DNA from 2 places in the Streptomyces sp. NPDC002176 genome. Region 2 is predicted to be linked to the other one. Evidence: riboswitches for the same ligand, from Rfam matches in the RefSeq annotation. Region 2 holds a riboswitch; the other holds the start of a gene.
The links. A riboswitch is a leader RNA that binds a small molecule or an ion and turns the genes downstream of it on or off. The one in region 2 is predicted to bind cobalamin.

Region 1 (4,017 bases), on a different contig from region 2:
CGTTCATCCAGGTTCCCTACGTTCATGCTGCCAACGACCTCGAACGATTGCCTGGGTAAATGGAAAGCTTCTCGCTGATCCTCGCGATAGTGGTGATAACCGCACTCGCGTTCGATTTCACGAACGGTTTCCACGACACCGCCAACGCGATGGCCACCACCATCTCGACCGGCGCTCTCAAGCCCAAGGTCGCGGTGGCCATGTCCGCCGCGCTCAACCTGGTGGGCGCTTTCCTCTCGGTGGAGGTCGCCAACACGATCTCCAAGGGTCTCGTCGACGAGACCGGCATCCGTCCCGAGGTCATCTTCGCGGCCCTGACCGGCGCGATCCTCTGGAACCTGCTGACCTGGCTGGTGGGCCTGCCCTCGAGTTCCTCGCACGCCCTGATGGGCGGCCTCGTCGGTGCCACCGTCGCCTCGGCGGGCTTCGGCGCCGTCCACGGCGACATGCTGGTCACCAAGGTGCTGCTCCCCGCGGTCGCCGCGCCGATCGTGGCGGGTCTCGCCACGATGCTCGCCACCCGCCTCTCCTACCGCATCGGCGGCCAGGGCGACGGCGAGGCCACCCGCAAGGGCTACCGCGCGGGCCAGATCGCCTCGGCCGGCCTGGTCTCCCTGGCGCACGGCACCAACGACGCGCAGAAGACCATGGGCATCATCACCCTCGCGCTGATCGCGGGCGGCGCCCTCTCCCCCGGCTCCAACCCTCCCACCTGGGTGATCCTCTCCGCCGGTCTGGCCATCGCGCTCGGCACCTACATCGGCGGCTGGCGCATCATCCGCACCATGGGCAAGGGTCTGACCGACCTGGAGCCCCGTCAGGGCTTCGCCGCGCAGACCAGCGCCGCGACCGCCATCCTGGCCTCCTCGCACCTCGGTTTCTCCCTCTCCACCACCCATGTCGTCTCCGGCTCGGTGATGGGCGCGGGCCTCGGCCGCAAGGGCGGTGTGGTCCGCTGGTCCACCGCCACCCGGATGTTCGTCGCCTGGGCGCTGACCCTGCCCGCCGCCGCACTGGTCGGCGCGGGCGCCGAGGCCGTAACCGGCCTGGGCGACTGGGGCACCGGGCTCGTCGCGCTCTTCCTGATCGGCTCCAGCTTCGCCATCTGGAAGATCTCCCGCCGCGAGGTCATCGACCACACCCACGTCACCGCCGAGGAGTACACCGAGCCCGCCGGTGTGGTGACCACCGCGATGGCCATGGTCACGCCGCCCCCCGTGGGCATCGTCGCGGACGACCTGACGGCCACCATCCCGGCCGCCACCGCCGAGTCCCGCACGACCGAGCACACCCCCGCCACCACCGCGCCGTCCGCCCGGGTCTGACCACCCGGCAACTGGAGGAACATCCCCATGAAGATCGACTGGGCGGCCCTCGGCTCCGTCTTCGGCGTCAGCCTCGTGGTCACGGTGGCCCTGGTGAGCCTGTTCACCCTGGGCGTCAGCGGCTTGGCCCGCCGCGAGCGCGCCGCCGCCACGGGCGGCTCGGCCCCGCTCGCGGTGACCGGCGCCTACGCCTGCTTCGCCGCCTGCGCGGCGGCGGTGGCCTACGGCTTCTACCTGATCGTCGCCTAGCACCCGCGTCCCGGTGAGGCCCCCGCACGGCATGTGCCGCGCGGGGGCCTTCCGCTGTTCCCACCGGTGCCGGTGTGGGGCTCCACACACTCTTCTCCCGCAGGTCACAGGCAGGTTGACGGCCCTTCCGGGCACGTGGTGGACTTCGCGGGCCATGTACGGCGACAGCAGAGGAAGCCGGTGCGAATCCGGCGCGGTCCCGCCACTGTCACCGGGGAGAAGTCCCCGGGAGCCAGGAACTCTCGTCGCCGGTCTCGTCGAACCAGGGCGTGGACACCCTGAGTGAGGACTACCGTGATGCCCGGCCGTCGCCCGAGAACCCGCACCAGGAACACCGGCACGCCCACGGCGAGCTAGCCGATGGGCGCCGATCGCTCGTACGCGTACGGTGCCGCCGCCGGACTCCTCGGTGATCTCCTCCTGGGCGATCCCCACCGCATGCACCCCGTCGCCGCCTTCGGGCGGGCCGCCGGGCGCGTGGAGCGCGCGCTGTGGCACGACCACCGCGGCTGGGGCACGCTGCACACCCTGGTGTGCGCCGGAGGCGCCACCGCGCTCGGAGCCGTGGCCGCACGCGCCGTACGCCCCTCCTTCACCGGCTCCGCCGCGCTGACGGCCGCCGCCACCTGGGCCGTCGTCGGCGGTACGTCGCTCGCCCGCGAGGCGTCCACCGTCGGCCGCGCCCTGGAGCGCGGCGACCTGACGGCCGCGCGGGCCCGGCTGCCGCATCTGTGCGGCCGCGACCCGCAGGCGCTGGACGCCGACGCGATCGCGCGCGCCGTCGTGGAGTCGGTCGCGGAGAACACCTCCGACGCCGTGGTGGGCGCCCTGGTGTGGGGCGCGCTCGCCGGAGTGCCGGGGCTGCTCGGCTTCCGGGCCGTGAACACGCTGGACGCGATGGTCGGGCACAAGTCGCCCCGGCTGCGCCGCTTCGGCTGGGCCTCCGCCCGGCTGGACGACGTGGCGGGCTGGCCGGGCGCCCGGCTGACCGCCGTACTGGCCGTGCTCGCCGGGGACGACCCGCGCGGGGCGGTACGGGCCTGGCGGGCGGACGCGCATCGGCATCCGAGCCCCAACGCGGGCCCGGTGGAAGCCTCGTTCGCGGGCGCGCTCGGCGTCCGGCTGGGCGGCACCCTCTCCTACGGCGGCCGGGTCGAGCACCGGCCGGTACTCAACGGCACCGGGCGGCCGGTGCAGGTCGCCGACATCGGGCGGGCCGTACGGCTCTCCCGCCGGGTCGGCATGCTCGCGCTCGGCGTCACCGTCGCCGCGCGCCTCATCGGAAGGGGGCGGGGCAGGTGAGCGGTGGTCTGCTGGTCGCGGGGACGACGTCCGACGCGGGCAAGAGCGTCGTGACGGCCGGGATCTGCCGGTGGCTGGTCCGGCAGGGCGTCAAGGTGGCGCCGTTCAAGGGGCAGAACATGTCCCTCAACTCCTTCGTGACCCGGGAGGGCGCGGAGATCGGGCGGGCGCAGGCCATGCAGGCGCAGGCGTGCCGCACCGAGCCGACCGCGCTGATGAATCCCGTACTGCTCAAGCCCGGTGGCGAGCGCAGCAGCCAAGTGGTGCTGCTGGGCAGGCCGGTGGGCGAGCTGAGTGCGCGCGGCTATCACGGCGGGCGTCAACAGGCTTTGCTGGGAACGGTGTTGGAGTGCTTGGAGGAGTTGCGGGGCACGTATGACGCGGTGATCTGTGAGGGCGCGGGTTCGCCCGCCGAGATCAACCTTCGGCGCACCGACATCGTCAACATGGGCGTCGCGCGGGGCGCCGGGCTGCCCGTGCTCGTCGTCGGCGACATCGACCGGGGCGGGGTGTTCGCCTCCTTCTTCGGCACCGTCGCCCTGCTCTCCCCCGAGGACCAGGCGCTGATCGCCGGGTTCCTGGTCAACAAGTTCCGCGGCGATGTCTCGCTGCTGGAACCGGGCCTGGACATGCTGCGCGGCCTCACCGGACGGCACACCTACGGGGTGCTGCCGTTCCGGCACGGGCTCGGCATCGACGAGGAGGACGGACTCAGGGTCTCCCTGCGCGGGACCGTACGGGAGTCGGCCGTCGCTCCCCCGCACGGCGAGGACGTGCTGCGGGTCGCCGTGTGCGCCGTCCCGCTGATGTCCAACTTCACCGACGTGGACGCCCTCGCCGCCGAACCCGGCGTGGTCGTCCGCTTCGTGGACCGGCCCGAGGAACTGGCCGACGCCGACCTCGTGGTGGTGCCGGGCACGCGCGGCACCGTACGGGCGCTCGAGTGGCTGCGCGAGCGGGGCCTCGCGGACGCGTTGGTGCGCCGGGCCGCCGAGGGGCGTCCGGTGCTCGGGATCTGCGGCGGCTTCCAGCTGCTCGGCAAGCACATCGAGGACGACGTCGAGTCACGCGCCGGAAGCGTGCCGGGGCTCGGACTGCTCCCGGTGCGGGTGCGGTTCCACCCCGAGAAGACCCTCGCCCG
Region 2 (4,017 bases):
GGGTCCTCGTCCATCGACGAGGCGGGCGCCGCTCGGGCGCGGGCGGCGGCGGGAGCGGTGCCGGAGGCGGCGCGGGTCGTGCTGTCGCCCGGTGCGCGGTGCCGGGAGACGGCCGAGGCGCTGGGGCTGCGGGGTGTGGTGGCGGCGGAACTCGCGCCGCTGGACGCCGGGCGGTGGCGGGGGCGTGCGCTGGCGGAGGTCGCGGCGGCCGAGGGGGAGGCGGTGGCCCGGTGGCTGGCCGACCCGGAGTGCGCGGCGCCGGGCGGGGAGTCGGTGCGGGCGGTGTGCGCGCGGGTGGGGCGCTGGCTGGAGTCGGTGCCCGAGGGCCGTACGGTCGCCGTCGTGGAGCCCGACGTGGTGCGGGCGGCCGTGGTGCACGCGCTGGGGCTGCCCGCCGAGGCGTTCTGGCGGCTGGACGTGGCCCCGCTGACCGCGACGGAGCTGTCGGGGCGGGCCGGGCGGTGGAACCTGCGGCTGGGACGCCCGCTCACGGCCGACTGAGAGGGCCCCCGGAGGATTTCCGGGGGCCCTTCGACTCAGTGGGAGGCGGCGACCGCCCGGCCCGTGTCGCGTGCCGCCACGGGGTGCGGGTTCAGCAGCCGCTCGGCCAACTCGCCGAAGAGCAGCCCGAATCCGGCCCACAGCACCGTCTGGATGGCCAGCGCGGAGAGGCGGAACCGCCAGAGCAGGGTGGCCGGGAAGTGTTCCGGCACCTCGTTGACGACCGGCAGGAAGGCGTACGCCAGCCCGGTCAGCAGGGCGAAGGCGGCCACGGCGACGAGGGTCGCGTACCAGTTGCCCAGGCGCGGGGCGAGCCGCTTGCCGAGGAGGGTGGCGCCGACCGCCAGCAGCACGCTGAGCACCATCATCAGGAAGTACAGCGTGGTGCGCTTGCCGATGGTGTCCGGGTCGCCGACCGAGGGCGGGTTCGCCGGGTACTTCAGGAACGGCACCACGTACACGGCGAGCAGCGCGGTGCCGGACAGCAGCAGCGCGGTCGCTCGGGGGCCGAAGCGGCCGACGCGGCCGAGCGCGAAGCAGAAGGCGAGCGCGGCGATGCCGCCGAAGGCGACCCCGTAGACGAGGACGCCGGTGGCCAGTCCGGCGGTGGACTGGAGCGAGCGGGAGACCACTTCGACCTCGTGCTCGTGGGAGTGGTGGCCCTCGAAGCTGATGGCGCTGTCCACGGACGGCTCGCCGAGGAAGTACGCGGCGATCAGGGCGAGCACTCCGGCGCCGAGGCCGGCGAGCATGCCCCGCACGAGGAGGTTTCTCACGGTTGCGGAGTTCATGGTGGGTGCGGCGTCCCTCGCGTCAGTGGCAGGGGAAGCCGAGCAGGTGGCGGGCGTCGTGCACCCACTCGTGGACGTCCGTGCCGTTGAACACGGAGGTGGCGCCCTGCTCGGCGCCGACGAAGTACAGCAGGACCAGCATGAGGACGCCGAAGAAGACCGCCCAGGGCGCTATCTCCTTCAGCGGCAGGGTGGCGGGAGCGGCCGGGTTTCCGGCGGTCGGCTGAGCGACGGTCTGCGCCATGGCAGTACCTCCTCTGGGAGTTCGCGTCCCATCTCGGTGGTGCACAGGACGACGGCCACGGGTCTGACTCGCGCGCCCCCTTGAGGGACCGCGCACACAGTGGCGCGACCGTGCCGGTTTCTCACCGGCTTCCGTTTCGCCGTCGTCGATATCGCCCCGACGGTACCGCGTGCGCCCTGCCTGGCCAAGACCGCGCCCCCTCGGGTGATCTTCCTCTCCCGAGGGGGCGCGGCCGGGGGTACGGGTCAGAAGTCGTCGGCGCCGTTGCGCAGTTCGGTCGTCCAGTAGCCGGTGAGCGTCTTCGCGGGGTCGACGGCGAGGCCGCCGCCTGCCGAGGAGTCCACCGCGATGACGGTGGAGTCGCCCTGCAGCACCAGCTGGAACGCGGTCACCACCTCGTTGTCCTCGTCGACACCCCCGTCGGACAGCTTGACCAGCACGAACGCCGGGTCACCGGGGTTCAGCACGGTCGGCACGGCGGGCTTGCTCTTGGCCACGGACGGCACGTCCTGCTTGTGGCTCTCCAGGAACTGGATGTGCGGGAAGCCCGCCATCTCGCAACGGTGGCCGGAGGTGTTCCGCGCGGTCAGGATGATGTGGGTGTAGGGCGGCCCGTCCTGGCGCTCGGAGCTGACCTTGACGTCCTGGGCGCGGCAGAGGGGCGTGGAGGCGGTGCCCTTCTTGGCGCCGGAAGAGCCGGAGCCGGTCTTGTGCGCGGTCCCCACGGCGGTGCTGGTGCCCGTGGTGGTGCCGGTGTCGGTACCGGTGCTCGTACCGGCCGCAGGCGCGGAAGTGGCGGCGGCGGCCGTGTCCTTGGCGACGGGCGCCCCCTCGGCCTTGGTGCCCTCCCCGCTCTGGCAGGCGGTCAGGGACAGGGCGAGCGCGGCGGAAGCGGCGACGGAGAAGAGTGCCGTACGGCGCGATGCGTTCATGGTGTTTTCCCCCGGGAGGTGAAACGTCGACGACGGCCCTCTCAGACCGTCGGCCAGCCTCTGACCTGCTGACACCCCCACTCTCACCGCCCCCGCTCACGTCCCGCTGACGTCCGGCTGACGCCCCTCTGACGCCGGGCCGGGCCCGCTGCCGTCACCGGGGTCGACCCGCGCCAGCACCTCGGCCAGCGGCACCCCGTCCCGCGAGGCGACGATCCGCCGCACCCGCAACTCCGCCCGCGTCCGGGGCCGGTACTTCGGCTCCTTCGCGCACCCACAGCCCGACCGCCCGTCGAACCGCAGCCCCTCCCCCAGCACCGCGGCGACCACGGACCACCTCGCGACATCCCGCCGACGCGGCGGAGCGAAGTCCCGCCCGGCACAGACGAGCGGCCGGGCGCAGTTCGGGCACGCGTGCTCCCGATCCGCGTGCCGCTTGAAACTGACCCGGCACGAGAGGCAGGCGTGGTGGAGCTTGTACGGGGTCACGGCGTAGCGGCACATGGGGTCACCGTAGCGACAGCCGTCCTACGACTCCTCCGCCGCGAGCCTTCGTACCGCCGCCTCGTGCCGCTTGCGGTGGTCCGGGCGGCCGCTGACCCGCAGCAGAGCCTCCAGGGCCCGTACCGCTCCCTCGTCGTAGCCCGTGGACTCGGCCTCGTCGGCGGCGCGTTCCAGGAGGCGGAGGGCTTCGGGTTCGTCGCCGAGGGCGAGGTGGGCCTCGCCGCAGACCGTGTGGAGGAGGGAGGTGCGGGCCGCTTCCTCGTGTTCGGGGCCGAGGTCCAGGGCCGTGCGGGCGACGCGGAGGGCCTGTTCCGGGGCGCCGGAGGTGAGGTGGGTGCGGGAGAGGTGGAGGAGGGCGAGCATCTCCGTGTGCGGGTTGCCCTCCTCGCGGGCCAGGGTGGCGGCTCGGGCGCAGTGGGTGAGGGCGGCGTCGAGGTCGCCCTGCGCGGACTGGACGACGGCCAGGTTGATCAGGGCGGTGGCCTCGCCGAGGCGGTCGCCGGTGCGGCGGGCCAGGGCGGGTGAGGGTTCGAGGAGGGTGAGGGCGTCCGCGAGGCGTCCCTCCTCGCTCAGCACCCAGCCCAGCAGGGTGCGGACGCGGGACTCGGCGTACGGGTCGGCCACGGCCTGGGCGCACTCCAGGGCCGTGGACAGCAGCGGCACCCAGTTGTCCCGCGAGCGCCACACCACCTGCGGCCACTGGAGGAGGATGATCCGCCAGGCCCGGTCGTCCAGTCCGGCGGCCCGCGCGGCGGTCACCGCGCGGGCCAGGTCCTCGCGTTCGGCGGCCAGCCAGCCCATCGCCTCCGCCCGGTCCGCGAAGTCGCGTACGGCGGCCGGGCGCCGGAAGTCGGCGGGCAGCGCGAAGCAGGGCTCGCCGCCGGGCTGGGCGGTCTCGGCGGCGGCGAGGGCGGTCGCGATGTAGTGGTCGAGAGCGCCGGTGAGCGCCTGGGGGCCGCTCGCCGGGTCGAGGTCGCGGGCGTAGAGGCGTACGAGGTCGTGCAGTTCCCAGCGGCCGGGCGCGGTCTCGGTGACGAGGTGGGCG

Region 1: it holds a riboswitch for cobalamin, as region 2 does, so the genes downstream of both, ACI2LY_RS14075 (cobalamin biosynthesis protein) here and ACI2LY_RS00720 (CbtB-domain containing protein) in region 2, are expected to answer to the same signal.

What each region holds. Positions count from the first base shown of each region.
Region 1 covers NZ_JBJDQW010000003.1:55,002-59,018, forward strand. The annotation lists gene ACI2LY_RS14065 (anion permease) at 60-1,325, shown strand; gene ACI2LY_RS14070 (hypothetical protein) at 1,353-1,574, shown strand; cobalamin riboswitch at 1,705-1,837, shown strand; gene ACI2LY_RS14075 (cobalamin biosynthesis protein) at 1,935-2,876, shown strand; gene ACI2LY_RS14080 (cobyric acid synthase) at 2,873-4,017, shown strand, end outside.
Region 2 covers NZ_JBJDQW010000001.1:166,482-170,498, forward strand. The annotation lists gene ACI2LY_RS00710 (histidine phosphatase family protein) at 1-501, shown strand, start outside; gene ACI2LY_RS00715 (CbtA family protein) at 537-1,292, opposite strand; gene ACI2LY_RS00720 (CbtB-domain containing protein) at 1,315-1,536, opposite strand; cobalamin riboswitch at 1,575-1,707, opposite strand; gene ACI2LY_RS00725 (DUF4232 domain-containing protein) at 1,782-2,468, opposite strand; gene ACI2LY_RS00730 (hypothetical protein) at 2,565-2,972, opposite strand; gene ACI2LY_RS00735 (BTAD domain-containing putative transcriptional regulator) at 2,997-4,017, opposite strand, start outside.